One region of the Marivirga salinarum genome, then DNA from elsewhere that is predicted to be linked to it. Evidence: riboswitches for the same ligand, from Rfam matches in the RefSeq annotation. Region 1 holds a riboswitch; each other region holds the start of a gene.
The links. A riboswitch is a leader RNA that binds a small molecule or an ion and turns the genes downstream of it on or off. The one in region 1 is predicted to bind S-adenosylmethionine.
Positions count from the first base shown of each region.

Region 2: it holds a riboswitch for S-adenosylmethionine, as region 1 does, so the genes downstream of both, QYS49_RS16755 (O-acetylhomoserine aminocarboxypropyltransferase/cysteine synthase family protein) here and metH (methionine synthase) in region 1, are expected to answer to the same signal.
Region 3: it holds a riboswitch for S-adenosylmethionine, as region 1 does, so the genes downstream of both, QYS49_RS00205 (trans-sulfuration enzyme family protein) here and metH (methionine synthase) in region 1, are expected to answer to the same signal.

Region 1 covers NZ_CP129971.1:2,299,847-2,307,494, reverse strand. Annotated here, with positions in the region: gene QYS49_RS09760 (T9SS type A sorting domain-containing protein) at 1-882, opposite strand, end outside; SAM riboswitch class I at 1,256-1,381, shown strand; gene metH (methionine synthase) at 1,431-5,516, shown strand; gene QYS49_RS09750 (four helix bundle protein) at 5,618-5,989, shown strand; gene metF (methylenetetrahydrofolate reductase [NAD(P)H]) at 6,056-7,009, shown strand; gene QYS49_RS09740 (alpha-ketoacid dehydrogenase subunit alpha/beta) at 7,069-7,648, opposite strand, start outside.
Region 2 covers NZ_CP129971.1:3,996,408-4,004,055, reverse strand. Annotated here, with positions in the region: gene QYS49_RS16775 (DUF2256 domain-containing protein) at 1-63, shown strand, start outside; gene QYS49_RS16770 (NAD(P)H-hydrate dehydratase) at 113-1,606, shown strand; gene QYS49_RS16765 (T9SS type A sorting domain-containing protein) at 1,652-2,017, shown strand; gene QYS49_RS16760 (lysoplasmalogenase) at 2,117-2,806, shown strand; SAM riboswitch class I at 2,942-3,035, shown strand; gene QYS49_RS16755 (O-acetylhomoserine aminocarboxypropyltransferase/cysteine synthase family protein) at 3,397-4,725, shown strand; gene QYS49_RS16750 (homoserine O-acetyltransferase family protein) at 4,712-5,728, shown strand; gene QYS49_RS16745 (homoserine dehydrogenase) at 5,715-6,914, shown strand; gene rimK (30S ribosomal protein S6--L-glutamate ligase) at 6,969-7,648, shown strand, end outside.
Region 3 covers NZ_CP129971.1:33,863-41,510, forward strand. Annotated here, with positions in the region: gene era (GTPase Era) at 1-449, opposite strand, end outside; tRNA gene QYS49_RS00180 (tRNA-Met) at 559-631, shown strand; gene QYS49_RS00185 (phosphoadenylyl-sulfate reductase) at 714-1,373, opposite strand; gene QYS49_RS00190 (precorrin-2 dehydrogenase/sirohydrochlorin ferrochelatase family protein) at 1,375-1,977, opposite strand; gene cobA (uroporphyrinogen-III C-methyltransferase) at 1,961-2,719, opposite strand; gene QYS49_RS00200 (ferredoxin-like domain-containing protein) at 2,722-4,848, opposite strand; gene QYS49_RS00205 (trans-sulfuration enzyme family protein) at 5,000-6,172, opposite strand; SAM riboswitch class I at 6,459-6,562, opposite strand; gene QYS49_RS00210 (alpha/beta hydrolase) at 6,806-7,636, shown strand.

The sequences.
Region 1 (7,648 bases):
ATCTCTTGTCTGTAACACGCTACTATTATAGCAATTACTTATATAAACGGACATTTCCACACCAGTCCTCGAGTTGGCTTGTAACTTCTTTCCTGCAACATCAGCAGGAGTTGTATACTTATACCAATAGTCTTGCATCTCAGTAGCAGGAAGTGAATTTGTACCTAATGCAGCTGTATTAGCAATACTACAATCTTGACCTACTTCAGGAACTTCTACTTCTATAGTCCATTCGAAATTAGTTTCCCCACTAAGGTTTAGTCTAATAAAAAGTTCTTCATTTGCTTGATAGCCTGTAGTATAAAATCCTGAACCACCTGTAACATTACTTTCATCTGTTAAATTGTCACAAGTTCCTTTAAATATAGTTGCATCAACCATAAAAGGCCAGTCAAAATAAATACGTGTATCATCTAAATCAGGCATAGTAAAGGTATACCAGTAATACTTACCTTCTTCTGCAGGCATAGTATTCGTCCCTTCATTAGCTTCAACTGCTAAATCACATATATCTCCTGTTTGAAATTCAGAAACATCTAAAGTCCAATCAAAAGGTTCTGCATTACCTGCATTTATTCTAATTTTTATAATTTGGCTAGGTTCTGCATCATAATAAATAACCTTTCCATAGGATGAGGTTAAGTATTCAGTATATCCATCACAACCAGAATATAATCCTACAACATTGGAATTAGGTAAATCGATTGTCAATTTACCACCACTTTCAGGCATAGTAAATTCATACCAGTAGTAATTATCATCTGGTGCAGCTGCTTGGGTATTCGTTCCTACTGTAGCGGTAACTGCAGTTGAACATTCACTTTGACTATAGCTTAAAAAGCTATAAGAAATTAAAATTAATAATAGATAGAGTTTTCTCATTTATAAAAATTTTTAGTTGATTAAATCGCAAAACTAGATCGCTTAACAGTCTAATCAAAAGTAATTCGAATGTAATTACGGAAGTAATTAAATGTTGAAACATACATTTTATAAGTAATTAAAAACTAGTAAAGGTTTAAAACCAAAAACCTACTAAATTTCTAATTTTAATCCATTTTTTCACTTAAACAATGGTAAGAAGCGATGATTTGACTATACATTTTGCTCTTTAAAATTTATAAGAATTTTTAGTCTTTATTTTTAATCAAGATGGTTATCATTTTGCCTTCAAGGCAGATGAATTATTTAAAACCGAAAAATAAATTTTTGAACTTTAATTTTAACGTTTCGGTTTTTATGCTTTACTTTGAAACACTTATCCAGAAAGACTGAGGGAATGGGCCCTTTGAAGTCTTAGCAACCCTTCCAATGCAATTGCAAAAGGAAACGGTGCTAACTCCCATCTTGACAACTTTTAATGGTCAGGAAAAGATAAGAAGCAGCCTTTCTCATGGCACTTTCTGGATGCAAAATCATAAATATTCAGAATGAGCCGATTTTCTAAATCAATTCTTCAAGATAAAATTTTAGTACTCGATGGTGCAATGGGCACTATGATTCAAAACTATAAACTCTCGGAAACTGACTACCGTGGAGAACGTTTTGCCGATTATCCTTCCGATTTAAAAGGTAATAATGACTTATTATCCTTAACCCAACCTCAAATTATAAAAGATATCCATAGGGCATATCTCGATGCTGGAGCGGATATCATTGAAACCAATACCTTCAGTGGCACTACCATTGCCATGGCGGATTATGATATGCAAGATTTGGTTTGGGAACTCAATGAACAATCTGCCAGAATTGCGCGTGAGGTAACAGAGGAATATTCGGATAAGCCTAGATTTGTTGCAGGTTCTATAGGCCCTACCAATAGAACTGCTTCCCTGTCTCCTGATGTAAACAGACCAGGATTTAGAGCTACTTCCTTTGATGAATTAAAAATAGCTTATAAAGAACAAGCAGAGGCTTTAGCTGCTGGTGGAGTAGATATATTTCTAGTTGAAACTGTTTTTGATACACTGAACTGCAAAGCCGCTTTAATGGCTATACAGGAATTGAAAGAAGAAAAAGGAATCAATATTCCGGTGATGGTTTCTGGTACTATTACAGATGCCAGCGGCAGAACACTATCCGGTCAAACCGTTGAAGCATTTTGGAATAGTATCCGTCATTTTCCTTTGCTAAGTGTGGGATTCAATTGTGCTTTAGGGGCTGACCAGCTCAAAACCTATTTACAGCAATTAGCTAGGATTTCAGATGTAGCCATTTCCTGCCACCCGAATGCGGGATTGCCCAATGAATTTGGGGAATATGATGAAAGCCCTTCAGAAATGAGCGGCATTATCAAAAGCTATTTTGATGAAGGATTGGTCAATATCATTGGAGGTTGTTGCGGTACTCAACCCGAACACATCAAAGCCATTGCAGATTACGCTGCAAAATCTAAACCACATCAAATATCCTCTCAAAAGAAAATTATGCGATTGAGCGGTTTAGAACCTTTATCGGTTACTCCTGAAATCAATTTTGTAAATATTGGGGAAAGAACCAATGTATCCGGCTCAAAGAAATTTGCTCGCTTAATAAGAGAAGAGAAATTTGAAGAGGCAGTTGATATTGCCATTGACCAAGTTGAAGGCGGTGCTCAAATTATCGATATCAATATGGATGATGGTATGTTGGATGCTGTAAACGTACTGCCTAATTTCGTCAATCTAATTTCCTCAGAGCCTGATATTGCGCGACTTCCTTTTATGATTGATTCGTCCAAATGGGAGGTAATTGAAGCTGGATTAAAATGCTTGCAAGGCAAAGGTATTGTCAATTCTATCAGCTTAAAAGAAGGAGAAGAAGCGTTCCTTGCATCCGCTAAGAAAATAAAAAGCTATGGAGCAGCCGTAGTGGTGATGGCTTTTGACGAAAAAGGTCAGGCTGATACTTTTGAAAGAAAAATAGAAGTCTGTAAAAAATGTTATGATTTATTGGTCAATGAGGCAAAATTCCCAGCAGAGGATATCATATTCGATCCTAATATCTTGACCATTGGAACAGGGATGGAGGAGCATGATAATTATGCGGTGGACTATATCAATTCCATAAAATGGATAAAAGAAAATCTACCCTATGCTAAAACAAGTGGCGGAGTTAGTAACATCTCTTTTTCCTTCAGAGGAAATAATGTAGTCCGAGAAGCTATGCATTCTGCTTTCCTTTATCATGCCATCAAAGCCGGACTAGACATGGGAATAGTCAATCCTGGGATGTTAGAAGTCTATGATGAGATTGATAAAGAATTACTCGATTATGTAGAAGACTTGCTCTTCAACCGCAGACCGGATGCCACCGAACGATTAATGTCTTATGCTGAAAACTTAAAACCTGGAGAAAAAGCTGAAAAAGCCACGCAAGAATGGAGAAATCAACCGGTCAATAAGCGATTAGAACATGCTTTAATTAAAGGAATTACAGAACATATAGAAGAAGACACTGAAGAATCCAGGCTTCAAGCTGAACGTCCGCTGGATGTCATTGAAGGTCCATTGATGGATGGAATGAATATAGTAGGAGATTTATTCGGTGCTGGTAAAATGTTTTTGCCACAGGTGGTAAAAAGTGCTAGGGTGATGAAAAAGGCGGTGGCTATCCTCCTCCCCTATATTGAAGCAGAGAAAAAAGCCCAAGCCCCGAAAGCCCCCTACCCCCCAAAGGGGGAACAAGCCCAGCACTGGCAGACTGCAGACCCGATTCTATATGGTTTGATGAAGGATTTTGCTAAAGAAATGAGGCATGATCATCCTACTCAAGCTGAAGAAATCCTGTGGGATGCATTAAAAGGAAAACAACTTGAAGGATATAAATTTAGAAGACAACATATCGTTGGTGGCTATATCGCTGATTTCATTTGCTTAAAAGAAAATCTAATAATTGAAGTAGATGGACTTATCCATCAATTACCTGAAAACAAAGCCAATGATGAAGAAAGAACAAAATGGTTAGAAGAACAAGGATTCAAAGTAATTCGCTTCACCAACGCTGAAGTAATATCTCAGTTAGATGTTGTCCTAGAGAAAATTTTAAAAGCACTGACCAAAGCTCCCCCTTTGGGGGCGGGGGGGGCTGGCAATGGAAAAATTCTAATGGCTACTGTAAAAGGCGATGTTCACGACATCGGAAAAAATATAGTGAGCGTGGTTTTAGCCTGCAACAATTATGAAATAATCGACTTAGGCGTGATGGTTCCTTTGCAGAAAATACTGGAAGAAGCCGAAAAGCACCAAGTAGATATCATTGGTCTGAGTGGATTGATTACGCCTTCTCTGGATGAAATGATTTATGTAGTAGAGGAAATGGAAAAAAGAGGCTTAAAAACTCCTGTTATGATTGGTGGAGCTACTACTTCTCGAATTCATACAGCAGTAAAAATTAAGCCAAATTATACTGGGCCTGTCATTCATGTGAATGATGCTTCTCGATCTGTAACAGTTGCTGGTAAACTATTGGGGAAGGATAAAGAAGAGTTTTATAAAGAAATAGAAAGGGAATATGCAGAGGCAAAAGCTGGACACAGCAGAAGAGGTGAAAGCAAGAATTATGTAAGCATAGATGAAGCCCGTGCCAATAAATATCAAGTTGATTGGGATAGCTATCAACCGCATGCTCCAAAGAAAATTGGTAGTGAAGTTTTAAAGGATTATGACCTTAAGGAAATAGCTGAATACATTGACTGGACTCCATTTTTCCAAACATGGGAAATGAAAGGACGCTATCCTAAAATTTTAGATGATGCTGAAAAAGGTGTTGAGGCTAGAAAACTCTTTGCTGATGCACAGCAAATGTTGCAAGAAATCATTGATAATAAATTACTGTGCGCAAATGCCATTTTCGGACTTTTTCCTGCGCATACTAAAAACCATGACAGCATAGAAGTGTTTTCTGATGCAAATAAAACCCAAAAGTTGACTGAGTTCCATACGCTTCGTCAGCAAAATAAAAAGGGCGAGAAAAATCCTAATTATGCTTTTTCTGACTTCTTGGCTCCTTCAGAAGCAAATTATACTGATTATATGGGTTGCTTTGCAGTTACCACAGGAATTGGACTTGATAAGTTAACATCAAAATATGAAGCCGATCATGATGACTATAATAGCATCATGGCAAAAGCATTGGCAGACCGTTTAGCGGAAGCTTTTGCTGAGTTATTACACAAAAAAGTAAGGATTGAATATTGGGGCTATGCAGAAAATGAAACAATAGACAATGAAGGATTAATTAAGGAACAATATAAAGGCATCAGACCAGCTCCTGGTTATCCAGGATGCCCTGACCATACAGAAAAAATCACCTTATTTGAACTACTGGATGTAGAAAAGAAAACGGGAATAACACTGACCGAAAACTTAGCCATGTTACCAACCGCCTCAGTAAGCGGTTTCTATTTCGGACATCCTGAAAGTCGCTATTTCGGACTTGGCAAAATCGGGAAAGATCAGGTGGAAGATATTGCCAAACGCAAAAAGCAGGATTTCAAAGAAATAGAGAGATGGTTGAAGCCTAATTTGAATTACTAAATTAGGTTGGCAAGTTGGCAGGTTTACAAGTTGTCAAGTTCTCAGTTAATCTGATTTAGTTTCAATTAAAAAAAACTTGAATTAAAAAATAATAATTTGAAATGGCGACAATAAAAAGATTCGAAGATTTAGAAGTTTGGAAAGATGCCAGAGAGTTTACAAAAGTGATTTATCATATAACTACAAATGAAGGATTAAATAAGGATTATGCATTCAAAGACCAAATCAGAAGAGCTTCAATATCTATTATGAATAATATAGCTGAGGGTTTTGGAAGATATAGTAATAAAGATTTTCGAAGATTTTTAGATATAGCAACTGCATCAAATTTAGAGGTAAAAAGTATGCTTTATTTAGGATCTGATTTGGAATATATCCCAGAATCTAAACTTGATAATCTTATTCAACAAAACGAGAAACTTCATTATCAACTTTTAGCACTAATTAAATATTTAAGATCTAAATCGAATTAAAAATCAATATTAGAAATGCATGGCAACTTGACAACCTGCCAACTCGACAACCTGAAAACTTGAATCATGAAAGTAACTGAACACATAAATAACGCAAAAAAAACAGTTTTCTCATTTGAGATTTTACCTCCATTGAAAGGACAAAATATAAAAGCTTTATTCGAAAATATTGAGCCACTAATGGAATTCAAGCCTCCTTTTATCGATGTTACTTATCACAGGGAGGAATATATTTATAGAGATAAAGGCAATGGCTTATTGGAAAAGCGCACAACTCGAAAGCGACCAGGTACCGTTGGAATTTGCGCAGCCATAAAAAATAGATTTGACATTGACACAGTCCCTCACATTATTTGTGGCGGATTTAGTAAAGAAGAAACAGAAAATGCTTTAATAGATCTTGACTTCTTAGGAATTGATTCTGTTTTAGTTTTGCGAGGTGATCCTATAAAATCGGAAAATAAATTTGTTCCCGATCCTAATGGCCATGCTTATGCCATTGAATTGATGGAGCAGGTAGTGGACATGAACCAGGGAAAATACATAGACGAAGAGCTACAGTCTGCTACACCCACTGATTTTTGCATAGGTGTTGCTGGATATCCTGAAAAGCATTTCGAAGCTCCGAGTATGAAATCCGATCTGAAAATTTTGAAGCAGAAGGTAGAAAAGGGTGCAGAATATGTGGTGACCCAGATGTTTTTCGATAACCAAAAATATTTCGATTTTGTAAAGCTTTGTAGAGCGGAAGGAATTAATGTACCTATCATACCCGGATTAAAACCAATTACCTCGTTAAAACAAATGTCTGCCTTGCCAAGAACCTTTTACTTGGACTTGCCAGATGATTTGGTGGATGAACTTGAAAAATGCAAAGATAATGCAGCTGCAAAAGAAGTTGGGATTGAATGGTGCATTCAACAGTCAAAAGAACTGATTGAATTTGGTGCACCATGTCTACATTATTATTCTATGGGGAAATCTGATCCAATTTATAGAATTGCAGAAGGGGTATTTTAAAAACAATCAACTTTTCCAAAGTTCAATATTTTGGAAAAGTTGATTCTATCTTATTTATATCAATACAAAGCAGGAAACTGCTCCGGATCAAATTCATGCATCATGGCATAAATTCTTTCAAAAACATCCTCTATTTGTGGCTTACTGAAATAATCTCCATCTGATGCGTAAGCAGGTCTGTGCTCGTTTGAAGTAATCGTAATTGGTTGAGCATCCAAGTATTTATAAGCTTTCTGCTCTTCCAATACTTTTTGCATCATAAAACCTGTAGCGCCACCTGGAACATCTTCGTCTGCAAAAACTACTCGATTTGTTTTCTTAACCGATTCTACTATGCTGTGATCAATATCAAATGGCAATAAAGTCTGTACATCTATCACTTCACAAGAAATCCCCTGATCTGCTAACTGATTAGCTGCATCCATTACCACTCTGCACATAGAACCATATGTTACAATAGTTACATCACTTCCTTCTCTGATTACTTCTGGCTGACCTAAAGGAACAGTGAACTCACCAACATTTTCTGGTAAAGATTCTTTTAATCTATAGCCATTCAAGCATTCAATAATTAGTGCCGTATCATCGGACTGCAACATAGTGTTGTAAAATCCTGCTGCCTGAGTCATATTTCTTGGA
Region 2 (7,648 bases), 1.7 Mb from region 1:
AAAGATTGGAAAAATGTTAAATTTTGTAGTCAGAAATGTAGCAAATTAGCTAAGAAACAATAGTCGGTTCTATATTCAGGAAATTAAACCCATTTTACTTACCTTAACCATTATGAAAATTCTTAACGTTCAACAAATAAGAGAAGCTGATCAATTTACCATCAAAAATGAACCAATAGCTAGTATTGATTTAATGGAAAGAGCTAGTGGACAAGTGGTGAATTGGGTTTGTAAGCATTTTTCCAATGAACATGAAATTATTGTTTTAGCAGGCTCGGGTAATAATGGAGGTGATGGATTGGCTATTGCAAGATTATTATCTAATCAAAATTATAGCGTAAAAGTAGTGCTAATAATGGGGGAGTCAGGTTCAGATGATTTTGAACAAAATTTGGATAGGTTGAAATCACTCAAAAAAGTTGAAATTTTAAATGATTTTAATTTTTCTAATTCCAATAATGATTATATTTTCATAGATGCGATTTTCGGTTCAGGTCTTTCTCGTCCAATAGAAGGAGATATCGCAAAATTCGTCCAAAAAGTAAATGAAGCAAAAGGAATTAAATTGGCCGTGGACATTCCTTCAGGTGTTTTTGCAGACGAGCCAAGTCCTGGAGAAACTATTTTCAAATCAGACTTTACACTTAGTTTTCAAGTTCCGAAGCTTGCTTTTATGATGGCTGAAAATCAACAGTATGTTGGTCAATTTGAAATTCTTAATATTGGATTGTCTGAAGAATTCATAAATAATTGCATAAGCGATTATTCAATTTATGAATTAACAAAAGAACTAAAATTGCTTTTAAAAGTAGATAGCATTGCGCATAAGGGAATTAGAGGTCGTGCCACTATCATAGCGGGTGGGCATGCTAAAATGGGAGCCGTAATTTTAGCTGCTAAAGGCACTCTTCATTCTGGAATTGGTTTATTGTCGGTGCAAGTTTGTCCGCTTTGCATTGACATCATTCAAAACCAAATACCAGAGGCTTTAATTCTAGAAGATGAAAATGACTATGTATTAGGAAGTTTCTTGGGTTATAATAAGCAGGATGTTCTCGTTTTTGGACCTGCAATAGGTTTTGCAAATAAAACCATTAAGCTTCTAGAAGAAATTCTAAAAACTTTTAAAGGGCAACTTATTTTAGATGCTGATGCCATTACAATTCTAGCTAAAAATAGAGAAATGCTAGAATTGTTGCCTGAAGGCACCATTTTAACTCCACATCATGGAGAGTTTAAAAGGCTAGTAGGAAATTATTCTAATAATTTTGAGGCTCTGATGCAACTAAAGTCCTTCTGTAAGCATCATAAGGTTGTAGTAGTTTTGAAAGGGAAATTTACTGCAGTTTGTAATGAAAAAGGACAGGTGAGTTTCAATACAACTGGAAATCAAGGTATGGCAAAAGGTGGGAGTGGAGATTTATTGTGTGGAATTTTAGCGGGAATAGCACCAAGAGTGCAAAATCCTTTTGAAACAGCAAAATTGGCAGTATATTTGCATGGATTTTCGGGAGATATAAGTTTGAAGGAGTACGGTGAAAATTATATGACACCTTCAACTATGATTTCGAATTTGAAAGATACTTTTAAAAAAGTAGAAAATTAATTAGGTACTAAGAACATAAAACGGATTAAGCCGTAATAAATTGTAATGAAAACATTAATCAACATATTAATCTTAACTTTCTTCAGCTTCAATATTTTTATTTCTGAAGCAGGAACCGAAAATCCTATTGTTAAGACGGATAATGTTGAAATTATAAAAGCTCTTAATAACGCAGAGGTTTATCCGAATCCAGCAGAAGAATATATCTACCTTAGAATAGATGATAAAGACTTATCTTCAGATGTTAAAATTGAAGTAATGAGTATCATAGGAAATAAGATGAAAGTTACTCATGATAAATTGGATACAGGTCTTTATAAAATAGATTTATCAAATATTCCTGTTGGTCATTATTATGTTATGCTCACTGTTGATTCTGAGAAATCTTTAAAGAAATTTATAAAAAAGTAATTTTTTTAAATCGGCTTTAAATCCTACAAGTCAATTTCTTTAGTATTATTCTCTTTTTTTATCGACTATTATTAATTACTTTTCGATAAAAGGAAGAAAATGAATCCCAAATTATATTTTTATTGGATTATTGCTGTAGTTGAAATTATAGCTTTAACATTCGAAATTGATATACTTCATCAAATTGCAAAGCCTCTTTTGATGATTTCTCTTCTTATCTATTTCTGGGATAAATCTGATATTCGTAAAAATGAAAAATGGGTAAGTTTTGTCACTTTAGCATTAGTTTTTAGCTGGATTGGTGATATTATGCTTCTCTTTACTTTTAAACATTTTATGTTCTTTTTCGCTGGATTAAGTGCTTTTTTAATTACACACATAGTATTTATAATAGCTTATAAAAAGGCGACCTATAAAGACAAACTGAATATTAAATGGTCATTTTTTCCATTTGTAGTTTTAGGATTTATTCTATTAATGGCTTATCTCACTTTACCTTATGTAGATAGTGTAATTCAAGTCCCATTGGTTGTGTACGGAATTATACTAAGCCTAATGATATTGGCTGCTTGGTTTAGAAAAGGCGAAACCACGGATGAAAGCTTTCAATTAGTAGTTTTAGGAGCTGCGCTATTTATCATTTCTGATTCAATTTTAGCCATCAACAGATTTTCACATACTATTCCTTTTGCAGGCGTTGCTGTAATGGGAACATACATAATTGCCCAATGGCTAATAGTAAATGGATTATTAAAACATAACAAAAAGCAGGATAATCAATCCATATAAAAATAGAAAATCAACTGCTTTTTCGATATTATATTTTGTTTAAAAATTAATTTCAATATTTTTAATTTTTATTAGCGTTAGGATTTGTTTATTTCAAAAAGCTTTTCCTACATTTGAAGTGTTATTTCGGTAATCAATTTATAACGAAGAGGTGAGAGACAGGCTCGTTGACCCTCTGGCAACCTGAATCAAGGTGCCAAATCCTGCCCGATATTGGGAAATATAAATTAACAATTATGAACAACTTACAATTCTTCGCTTTCAGCGATCACATCAAACAAGCCACTTCGGCAAAGAATTCATTTTCAATAAATAAAGCAACTAAGCTTAATCCCATTAATCCTATTGCATACATGCGAATGTGTATGTGCTGTTGTTGCTAATCAACAACTCAATTCTATTTGGATTCATTTCGATAATCTAAAGGGGAAATCACACCCTTTTCAGTTTTAAGATTCATTTCGAAATTCTTTTAATCCGCTAAAAATCAATTGTTTAATAAAATTTAGTGATTCAATCAGATACCCTGAACGGCTCACAAATATTTAAATATTCATTCAAAAAATATATTCATCTTAAATTTTAAAATTATGTCAACTACACAAAAATTCGAAACCTTACAATTACATGCTGGTCAGGAAATTGACCCAACTACCAATTCAAGAGCAGTTCCAATTTATCAAACCACTAGTTACGCATTCAATAACTCAGAACATGGAGCAAACCTATTTGGCTTGAAAGAATTCGGTAATATCTATTCAAGAATAATGAATCCGACTAATGATGTATTCGAAAAAAGAATTGCAGCACTTGAAGGTGGCGTAGCCGCAGTTTCTGTTGCTTCTGGTCAAGCGGCACAATTCATTGCCTTGAATAATATTTTAGAAGCTGGAGATAACTTTATTTCCTCAAAATATCTTTATGGCGGTACTTATAACCAGTTTAAAGTTTCTTTTAAGCGATTAGGAATTGAGGCAAGATTTGCTCCCGATGAAGAAGTAGAATCTTATGAAAGCTTGATTGATGAAAATACAAAAGCTATTTATTTGGAAACTATCGGCAACCCTACTTTCAATATTCCTGATTTTGAAGTAATTTCTGCTTTAGCACGAAAGTATGATTTGCCTTTAATCGTGGATAATACATTTGGAGCAGGCGGTTACTTGTTTAGACCTATTGAGCACGGAGCTAACATTGTAGTAGAGTCAGCCACAAAATGGATTGGAGGACATGGAACATCCGTTGGCGGAGTAATTACTGATGCTGGGAATTACAATTGGGGTAATGGTAAGTTTCCTCAATTTTCTGAGCCTTCAGAAGGTTATCATGGATTGAATTTTTGGGAAACTTTCGGAGAGGGGAACCCATTAGGGCTACCCAATATTGCTTATGCTATTAGAGCAAGAGTAGAAGGCTTGAGAGATTTCGGTCCCGCCTTAAGTCCATTCAATAGTTTTCTTTTGCTACAAGGATTAGAAACGCTTTCTTTGAGAGTACAAAGAACGGTGGATAATGCCTTGAAATTAGCTTTTTGGTTAGAGAAACATCCTTTGGTTGAGAAAGTAAATTATCCAGGATTAGAAAGTAGTAAATATTATCAACTGGCAAAAAAATATCTTCATAATGGTTATGGCGGTGTTTTATCTTTTACGCTCAAAGGAGATAAAGAAGAAACCAAAGCCTTTGTGGATAATTTGAAACTGGTAAGTCATTTAGCAAATGTGGGGGATGCAAAAACACTGATTATTCAACCTTCGGCTACAACTCACCAACAATTATCAGATCAAGAGCAATTATCTGCAGGTATCACTCCGAATTTATTGAGAGTTTCTGTAGGTATAGAGCATATTGATGATATCATTGGTGATTTTACGCAATCATTTCAAAAAGTCAAAGAAGAATCCTATGCCACAGCATAAATTACCTTATCATTTTCAACTAGAAAACGGGCAAACTTTGCAAGCGGCCTCTCTTTACTATGAAGTTTTAGGGGAGATTTCAGAAAATAAGGAGGTAGTTTGGGTATGCCATGCTTTTACAGGAAGTGCCACCGTTAAGGACTGGTGGGCTTCCCTTTTTTTTGAAAATGGTGGATTTATTGATTTGGAAAAGCATACAGTGATTTGTGCTAATATGCTTGGATCATGCTATGGAAGTACTGGACCTGATTCAATTTATCCTGAAAATGGCGCAATTTATAGAGAGAAGTTTCCGGAATTAAATAACCGAGATGTTGTCAAAGCTTTTATTGATCTGCGAAAAGCACTTAATGTTTCTAAAATTGATTACCTAATTGGAGGATCATTGGGTGGACAACAAGCTTTGGAATGGTCAATTATAGAACCTGAAGTGATATTAAATCAGATTTTAGTCGCTTCCAATGCTAAGCATTCTTCTTGGGGAATTGCTTTTAATGAATTACAAAGGCAAGCCATTGAATTAGGTGAAAATGGTAATAAGGAGGAAAAACAAAAAGCATTGTCTTTAGCCAGAAGTATAGCTATGCTTAGTTATAGGAGCTATGAAGATTTTGAGAATAACCAATTTGGGAAAAGTGAGCATGGAGATTGGAAAGTTGCTTCTTATCTAAAATATCAAGGAGAAAAGTTCAATGGCAGATTTAGTATCAATAGCTATAAAATTCTTTCCAAAATGATGGATGCACATAATATTGCAGAATCCAGAACCGATAATTTAAAAGAAGTATTAGGTTCGATAAAAGCCAAAACTTTATGCATTGGAATTGATAGTGATAATCTATTTCCAATAGAGGAACAAATATTTATGAGCGAAAATATACCAAATGCTAATCTAGAGGAAATAGAATCCCTTAAAGGGCATGATGCTTTTTTAATTGAGGGAAATTTGATTTCCCATTTCATCAAAAAACATTTAATTAATACTTTATATGAAGAAATTTAAAGCAGGCTTATTCGGGTTGGGAGTAGTAGGCTCTGGAGTTTATAAAGCTTTACAGCAAAATGGAAAATACGGTATTTCAATTGAAAAAATTGCCGTTAAAAATATTGATAAAAAAAGAGATTTAGAATTACCCAATGGAATACTCACCACTGCGGCAGTTGAAATTCTTGATAATACTGATTTAGATATCATCATAGAATTAATAAACGATCCTGAAGAAGCTTTTAGCATTGTAAAAAAAGCTTTTAAAAAAGGGAAATCAGTAGTGAGTGCTAATAAAAAGATGGTGGCACTATATCATAAAGAAATTCTGGAATTACGTGAAAAACATGGCGTTAAATTCTTTTATGAAGGAGCGGTTTGTGGAAGTGTCCCCATATTAAGATTGCTCGATCAGCATTATAAATCAGATCAAGTAAACTCCATCAAAGCTATAGCGAATGGAACTTGTAATTTCATTTTATCAAAGATGGTAAGTGAAAATCAGGGTTATGACTTAGCATTGAAAGATGCTCAGGATTTAGGCTTTGCAGAATTAGACCCCTATTCTGATGTAAGCGGAGAGGATACTCGCTTTAAATTATCCATCATGATTTACCATGCTTTTGGCCTATTTATACATCCAAATGAAATTCCTTTGCAGGGGATTAATTATTTGGATGAAAATATAAAAGACTTTGCTCAAAAACATCATTTGAAAATAAAATTGATTGGGGAGGCTCAAGAAGTTAATGGTAAAATCACTGCTAAAGTAGAACCACAATTAGTAAATGAAAGCCATGATTTCTATAACATAGAAAATGAATATAATGGGATTTTGGTGGATGCTGTATTTGCTGGTGAGCAGTTTGTTAAAGGAAAGGGAGCTGGGAGTTTTCCCACAGCTTTAGCCGTATTGTCTAATTTGAAAGATTTGAAATATGATCTGGCAGTTGCAAAAATCGCTAAGAAAGAAATAAAGAGTTATTCAAAAAATTCAAAAACCGAAATTTATTTTATAGCTGGTTTTAATGATAATTTCAATTTTCAGGGGCTGGAAGTTTTGAATAAAGAGGAGGGTTATATCCTAGCTAAGGGGCAATTTGATTATTTGGAAGAATTGAAGAAGGGAAATCCGGATTTATATTGGGTTCAACTTTCTGAAAATATTTTTGAAGAACTAGTAAATCAAGAAGCATTGATTTAGGGATACCATCTTTTTTAGTTTACTTTGGCTTTACAAAAAAAATAAAAATCCAAAATGAAAATCGCAGTTCTATCCAGAAATTCAAATTTATATTCCACTAGAAGGCTATTAGAAGCCATAGAGCAAAAAGGTCATGAAGCTATTCGCCTAGACCATATGCGCTGTGATATTATAATGGATGAGGCGGGTCCTTCCATATATTATCATGGCGAAAAATTAGATAAAATTGATGCAGTGATCCCAAGAATTGGGGCATCTGTTACCTTTTATGGAACTGCAGTTGTTCGTCAGTTTGAAATGATGAAAACTTTTAGTGCAGTGGATTCTTTAGCGATTACCCGTTCCAGAGATAAACTGAGAAGTTTGCAAATTTTGTCTCGATCAGGCCTTGCAATGCCAAGAACAGCTTTTACTAATAGTTCTGAAAATGCAGGTGATTATATCTTAGAGCACCTTGGCAAAGCACCAGTAGTTTTGAAGTTATTGGAAGGAACTCAAGGATTAGGGGTTGTGTTGGCAGAAACTAGAAAAGCTGCAGTTTCTGTAATTGAAGCTTTTGAAGGTTTGAAAGCCCGTGTAATCATGCAAGAATTTATCAAAGAAGCTGGAGGAGCTGATATTCGTGTTTTCATAGTAGATGGAGAAGTAGTAGGTGCAATGAAGCGTCAAGGAAAAGAAGGTGAATTCCGTTCGAATTTGCATAGAGGCGGTTCTGCTAATGTGATCAAATTAAG
Region 3 (7,648 bases), 2.2 Mb from region 1:
ATTTGATGATCCGGCTCAATAATCTCAGCCCAATATTTCATCTTATCCTCTGCTTGAGAACCTTTCGACTGATCAATTTTATTCATGATCAGTATAATAGGAACACCACTATTCTTGATTCTATCAATCAATACATCGCCCTCTTCATATTTTTCATATAAATCCGTTACAAATAGCATGATATCGGCATCTTCCAAGGCAGCTTTTACAAATCGCATCATGGAATTATGCAGCTCGTATTGCGGACTTAAAATGCCGGGCGTATCAGAATAAACGATTTGAAAGTCTTCCCCACTCAAAATCCCCATAATTCTATGACGGGTCGTTTGAGCTTTAGAAGTAATAATAGAAAGGCGTTCACCAACTAAAGCATTCATTAAAGTGGATTTTCCCACATTTGGCTTACCTACTATACTTACAAATCCGGCTTTGTGCTGATTTTCTGACATTAATTAAAATTTATTTTGCAAAGGTACTTGATTTTAATGAATTTCTAATTACCTTTGTAATCCTTTTGAAGCAAACATCTAAAAAGATGTTCAAATCAAGAGTTTATATCGCGGGGTGGAGCAGTTGGTAGCTCGTTGGGCTCATAACCCAAAGGTCACAAGTTCGAGTCTTGTCCCCGCTACTACAAAGCCTGTTTAATGTAAATTAAGCAGGCTTTTTTATTTTTTAGTATTGTCCACCGGATCAAGTAAAAAATAAATCTGCTACAAATGAATCCCACATTCCACCTTAGCATTTCCTGCCCATCTTCCTTCCCTACCATTCCCTTTCACGGTACAATGCGTACATCCGATAGAGCTATAACCTTTTGCCACTAATTTGTGGCTGGGCAGTTCGTGTATAAAAAAATAGGCGTGCACCTCTTCTGGGGTCATATCCAATAGCGGATAGACCTTTAAAATATTTTCTTTTTGATCGAAAAAAGTCAGGTTTTTGCGGTTCTCGTTTTGGTATTTAAACAAGCCCGACAACCATATTTTATGGGATTCGCGCAATGCTGCCAATGGCTCCACTTTATTAATAAAGCAGCATAAATCCTGATTATGCTGATAGGTATAATTTTCTTCCGTAAAGCGATGCTTATTTTTGGGTGCCCCAATCGTTTTTACATTTAAGCCCAATTGAGTTTGAAGTTTTTCTTTATAGGCTTTGGTTTCTTCAAAATGATAGCCTGTATCCAAAAAATAAATGGGGTGCTTGGGACTAATTTTATGAATCAAATGCAAAAGCAAAGCAGATGAACTCCCAAAAGAGGAAGTCATCAGAATCTCGTCCTCAGCAAAATGATCGAATACCCAGCGCACCCTATCTTCTATGGAATAGTTTTCAAAATCAGCAAGCGAAAACCCCTTGATGCTGTCCATATCAATTTTCCTTTTTATCGTGTACAAAGGAGGCAGTGATTTCATTTAGCACCTCCATTTTTTTCTCAAAATCACCTTTTAAACCTTTTCTAATCTCTGCCAGATTTTGCAGGATCTCATCCGTATTATCGGGCAGCACTTCTTCCAAAATTACCCTTAGCCTTTTTGCAAATGTGGGCGATTTCCCATTGGTGGAAATCCCGATTTTCAGATTACCTTTTTTTACAGTGCTCCCCAGGTAAAAATCACAGAGTTCGGGAGTATCGGCCACATTCACTAAAATTCCTTTTGTCTTGGCATCCAGATAAATTTGCTGGTTCACTTCATAAAAATTAGTGGCACCTATCACCAGATTAATGCCTTCCAAATCGCTTGGCGCATATTTCTTTTCAACCAACTTAATGGCGGGGTGAACCACTGCAATTTCCCTAATCTCATTCCTAATTTCAGGAGCTACTATTTTTACATTGGCTTCTTGATCATTTTTTAATAAAGCCTGCAGTTTCTCCCAGCCTACATATCCTCCACCCACTACCAGCGTTTGGATTTTATCCAGTTTTAGAAAAGCAGGGAACAAATGGTTTTCTTCAGATCTGTGTGACATGCTGCTGTAAGTTTTTGATAGTGGAAAAATCATTTTGCTGTGCTACCGACTCCCCTACTAAGATGATCCCTGGAGAAGCCACTTTTTGCTCGCTAATAGTATGCGCTAATTGCCCTACCGTTGTCCGATAAACTGTAGCATTTGCCAAAGAGCCATTGGAAACAATGGCAGCAGGCAAATCGGCTTTGTCTTGCAGTGCATAAGCCGTACTAATAGCCGCAGCTTTTCGTAAACCCATTAAAAAGACTGCCGTGGCGGTAGTTTCCGCTACTTTGGCTACATCCCGGGATAAACCCCCGCTTTTGGTGGTAGCCGTCACTACCCAAAAGCTTTCGTTCACACCCCTAGTGGTTAAAGGTAGACCGTACATCCCTGCTAAATTGATACTGGAGATACCGGGCACCACTTGAGTGGCAATCCCGAAACTCTCGGCATAATCAATTTCCTCTTTTCCTCTTGCGAAAATAAAAGGGTCTCCTCCTTTTAATCTAACTACATGCCCATGGCTAAACACATTTTCAATAATCAGCTTATTGATTTCTTCCTGTTTATAGCTGTGCTTTCCTGCTCGCTTTCCTACATAGATTTTCAATGCTTTTGATGGTGCATAATTTAATAATTCGGGATGCACCAAAGCATCATATAATACCACATCAGCCTGCGCCAATGTTTTGATTCCTTTCACACTGATCAGATCCGGATCTCCCGGCCCAGCACCTACTAAACTTAATTTCTTTTCCATGATTATGCTTTATAAAAATGATTAATGACTTTCTTTTCTGTTGATTCTATTCCTCTTAAGCTTTTGGCTTCTTCCAAAAATTGATGCGCAGATTTCAGATAATGCTTTACAAATTCCTCCGTTGGTTTTTGTGATTTTATCTGGTAAACCAAGTCAGCAAATGAACTTTCCAGTTTAAACTTTTCGGTATCCACAAAATGTGTATCAAAATCTGCAATGATGCCTGCTTGGGTATTACATTGCACGTCTTCCGCCAGCAAAAGGGCTTTGGCGGTGGTGACCAAAACATTATAGCTATTGTATAAAGCATGCTCCAGCTCAGCCTCCTGCAATTGCTCGTAGGCAGCCACCAATTTTTCCTCAGCCTCTTTGAAAATGGTACTGACCAAATCGAAGCTGGCTCCGGCACATTCTCCCAATCCAATTTCAGGAGTAAATTCTTGATCTCGATTCCAGTCGATATAATCTTCATGTTTGATGTCAGTCAGATCACCCAAATGCTTCAGTAAATCATAGAAGTACTTTTTTTCTTTTGTTCTAAAATAATCAGGGTAAAAAGCACCATTGGCATTGGCTTCATAATCCTTCAGCAGAACCCTAAAAGCTTCTGGGATTCTTTTAGTCGGCAGTTTTATGACCTTTTCTGCTGCCAAGCCTGTTCCATCTGCTCTCAATCCACCACCCAAAACCACTTGCATAGCAGGCACTACTTTTGCCTTGTTTTTGATGGAGCTTCCGTGCAATCCAATGCCAGCAATCATGTGTTGCCCGCAAGCATTCATACATCCACTGATTTTGGTATTAATCAGTTTACTATGCGCCAGATGCGGGAACTCCTGCAATAAGAATTTTTCCAAAATATCCGCCAAGGCAGTGCTATTGGTGACACCCAAATTACAAGTATCCGTTCCCGGGCAAGCGGTGATATCGGCAAAGCTTTCCGCACCGGATTGATTTAGTCCCAGTTCGCCCAATTTTTCGAATAAAACCGGCAAAGCATTTTTTCGGACAAAGCGAATGACTAAGCCCTGATATACACTGATGACCAGATCTCCCCCCACAAATTCGTCAATCACATCCGCTAATTTTTTGGCTGTTACGTGATCAATATCGCCCAAAGGTGCTTTTACCAAAACTCCATAATAAGCTTCTTGCTTTTGCTCAAAAACATTGGAGTCCAACCACTGTTGGTAAGCCCACTGATCTTTCACATCGAAGGTGGAATAGATTTTCTCTGGCTTTGCTTCTTTAATTGCACTAGGCTTCAAATCCAATGGCTTGGGATGCAATACTTTTTCTTCTTCCTCCACCAATCTTCTGAATTCATCCAGTCCGATTTTCTTGATGAGGAATTTCAAGCGGGCTTTCATCCTTTTCTCCCGCTCGCCAAAACGGTCAAAAACTCTTAGTGCCGCTTCCAGGAAAGTGATCAATCTGTTTTCAGGAAGAAATTCAAAGAATTCCTGAGCCAAAATAGTTTGTGCACCTAATCCACCCCCAACCAAAACTCGAAATCCTTTTTCTTCTTCTGTCCCATTTTTCTTCAAGACCGGGATGAATCCGAAATCATGAATGAAAGCAAAAGCCGTATCCTTTTCACTGGATGAAAAAGCAATTTTAATCTTTCTGCCCATCTCTTGGCAAATCGGGTTTCTCAGGAAAAATCGGAATACTGCATCCAGATAAGGCGTAACATCAAAAGGCTCATGTGGATCAATACCTGCCTTATGACTTGCGGTAATGTTCCGAACCGTATTCCCACAAGCTTCCCTGGCGGTTAAGCCGGAAGCTTCTAGTGCTGTCCAGATGGCTGGAGAATCATCCAGTTTTACATAATGAAATTGAATATTCTGTCTTGTGGTCAAATGTATATTCCCTGTTGCATATTGATCTGACAAATCAGCTACTACTCGCAATTGATTAGTAGTAATTCTCCCAGCAGGAATTTTTAATCGGAACATCTGCACGCCCTGCTGTCTTTGTCCGTAAACCCCACGGGTTAATCGGTAGGCTTTGAATTTCTCTTCATCAATCTGACCAGATCGGAAGAGTTCAATTTTATTTTTAAGCTCAGCTATGTCTTTTTTAGCTGGCTTCGGCAATGTTAAGTTTTCATTTAATAGTGTCATAATTTTGATTTTTTGAGTAAAAAAAATGCCTCTTGCGGAAGGTTGGATTCTGCAAGAGGCACTATAATTTGGGTATAGCGATATCATGCAGCATCCGGAGGAGCCTTGCAACACATCATAAAACAGATCTTATTTTCTAATCTTAATTCCATTATTTAGAACCTTTTAGTGCTTGTTCTATATCTTCAATTATATCATTCACATTTTCCAACCCGACCGATAATCGGATTAGTCCATCGGCAATTCCCACTCTATGTCGTTCCTCCTTACTCAACTTACTGTGAGTGGTCGTAGCAGGATGCGTCACAATAGAGCGCGTATCACCAAGATTGGACGTAACCGAAAGCATTTGTAGATTATTTATAAATTTACTGCATCTTTCGCCTCCTCCTTTCACAATAAAAGTGAGAATACCACCTCCTTTTAGCATCTGTTTTTTGGCTAAATCAAACTGAGGGTGCGATTTCAAGAAGGGGTATTTCACGCTTTCTAATTCGGTATGTCCCTCTAAATATTCAGCTATTTTCAATGCACTTTCGCAATGTCTGTCCATACGTACCGCCAAAGTTTCCAAGCTTTTGGAGAGCACCCATGCATTAAAAGGCGAAATAGCTGGCCCAGTGTGGCGACTGAAAAAGCGCACATCTTTAATCAATTCTTTGGAGCCCATTATCAAACCGCCTAAAACTCTACCTTGTCCGTCAATAAATTTGGTGGCACTATGGGAAACAACATGAGCACCCCATTTGGCAGGTTGCTGCAAGTAGGGAGTGGCAAAACAATTATCCACCACCAAAATCAAATTGTGCGCTTCCGCCAATTTCCCCAACCACTCCAAATCAATGATTTCCAAACCAGGATTGGAGGGCGTTTCCACAAAAATCATTTTAGTTTCCGGTTTTATCAGGCTTTCCCATTCATGTGTTCTGCTGATGTCCGCATAAGTGTGAGAAATGCCCCACTTCGGAAAAATCTGCGTCAATAATTGGTGGGTAGAGCCGAATAATGACCTTGCTGCCAAAATATGATCGCCTTGCTGGAGCAATGCCGCCATACTTCCAAACATGGCCGCCATGCCAGTTGCGGTAGCAAAACCATCTTCCAAGCCCTCTAATCGAGCCATTTTATCAATTAGTTCGGAACTATTCGGGTTTGAAAAGCGCGAATAAATATTACCTTCTTCTTCATCATTGAATAATGCTTTTGCTTGTTCGGCATTATCAAAAGTAAAGGATGAGGTAAGGTAAAGTGGCACAGCATGTTCTCTGTTGCCACTTTGGGCAGCTTGGGTACGGATAGCCTGAGTTTCGAAATGTTGAGACATAATTATATTGGTTATAGTTTTCCCACTGGAGGAAATTAAGTTTGACAAAAATTGAGTTGGATAAGCTTCTAAAATGCGTTTGGGAATTGCTTAGGATTCTATCCTTTACAAATTCTACCCACTCCCCAAAAGCTTAAATTGGAAATCAACAACAGCAGTTGCTACAACAGCAAATGTTAATTTGATTAGTAGATTTAGAAATAGACATGAATTCCAATGATTGATCGTATAAATCAATTTGGAGATTGTGCGAAATGTAAACTTTCTGTTTGTTCATTGTTTTACCGTTTTATATTTCCCTTCGTTGGGCAGGAATTGGCACCTTTCCAAATTGCTTGGGGGTTGCCAGAGGGTCAACGAGCCTGTTCTCTCACCTCATCTATATAAATCGGTCGAAACCGATATGATGCCTCAAATATAGAGACAGCTTTTCTATAATTCCAAATTTGAGTGGGGATTATTTTTGAATTTGCTTGAAATGTTGCTATATATTATCTTGGCACAACGAACTGGGAAGGTTTTGCTAGTCAGGGCAATACTGCAGATTACCACGATTGAGAATTCTTATTTTTTTATACTTTTACAGTTCAAAGATTCGATCTATGGCATTGAATCCAATTTGAAAAGTAGTTTATGAGACATAAATTTTTAAGCATTATACTACTGTTGATAGCCAACTTATCATTTGGTCAAGCATTACCTGAGAAAATTAGCGAAACTGATTTCACTATAGGTAAAATAGTTAATATCAAGTCAAAAATATTGAGTGAAACCAGAACCCTAAATATTTACTTACCTTCAAATTATCAAGCTGACAGTTCAAAAACATATCCCGTGATTTACTTGCTGGATGGCTCAATAGATGAAGACTTTATTCATATTTCTGGAATAGTTCAGTTTGTCTCTTTTCCCTGGATTAATATGATTCCAGAATCCATAGTGGTCGGAATTGCAAATGTTGATAGAAAAAGAGATTTTACATATCCTTCTGAAAGAGAACTTGACCAAGAAGAATTTCCTACCTCTGGAAAATCAGGAAAATTCATAGGCTTTTTGGAAAACGAATTACAATCTTTTATTGATTCATCGTATCGAACAAGCTCCAATAAAACAATAATTGGACAATCCTTAGGTGGATTATTGGCAACTGAAATATTATTCAAAAAACCAGAACTTTTCGACAATTACATTATTGTCAGTCCAAGTTTATGGTGGGATAATGAGAATCTATTGGAAAGTAATCCAAGATCCTATGATTCCAACAAATCAATATATGTAGCAGTAGGAAAAGAAGGTAAAGTAATGGAACGTACTGCTAAGGAACTATTTGAAAAATTAAACAAAAACAAAAATCAAAATACAAAGCTGTTTTACGATTTTTTAGAAGATAAAACTCATGGTGATGCTTTACACATTGCAGCGTACAATGCATTTGAAAAAATATTTGATTCAAAAAATGAGTAATAACAGCCTAAA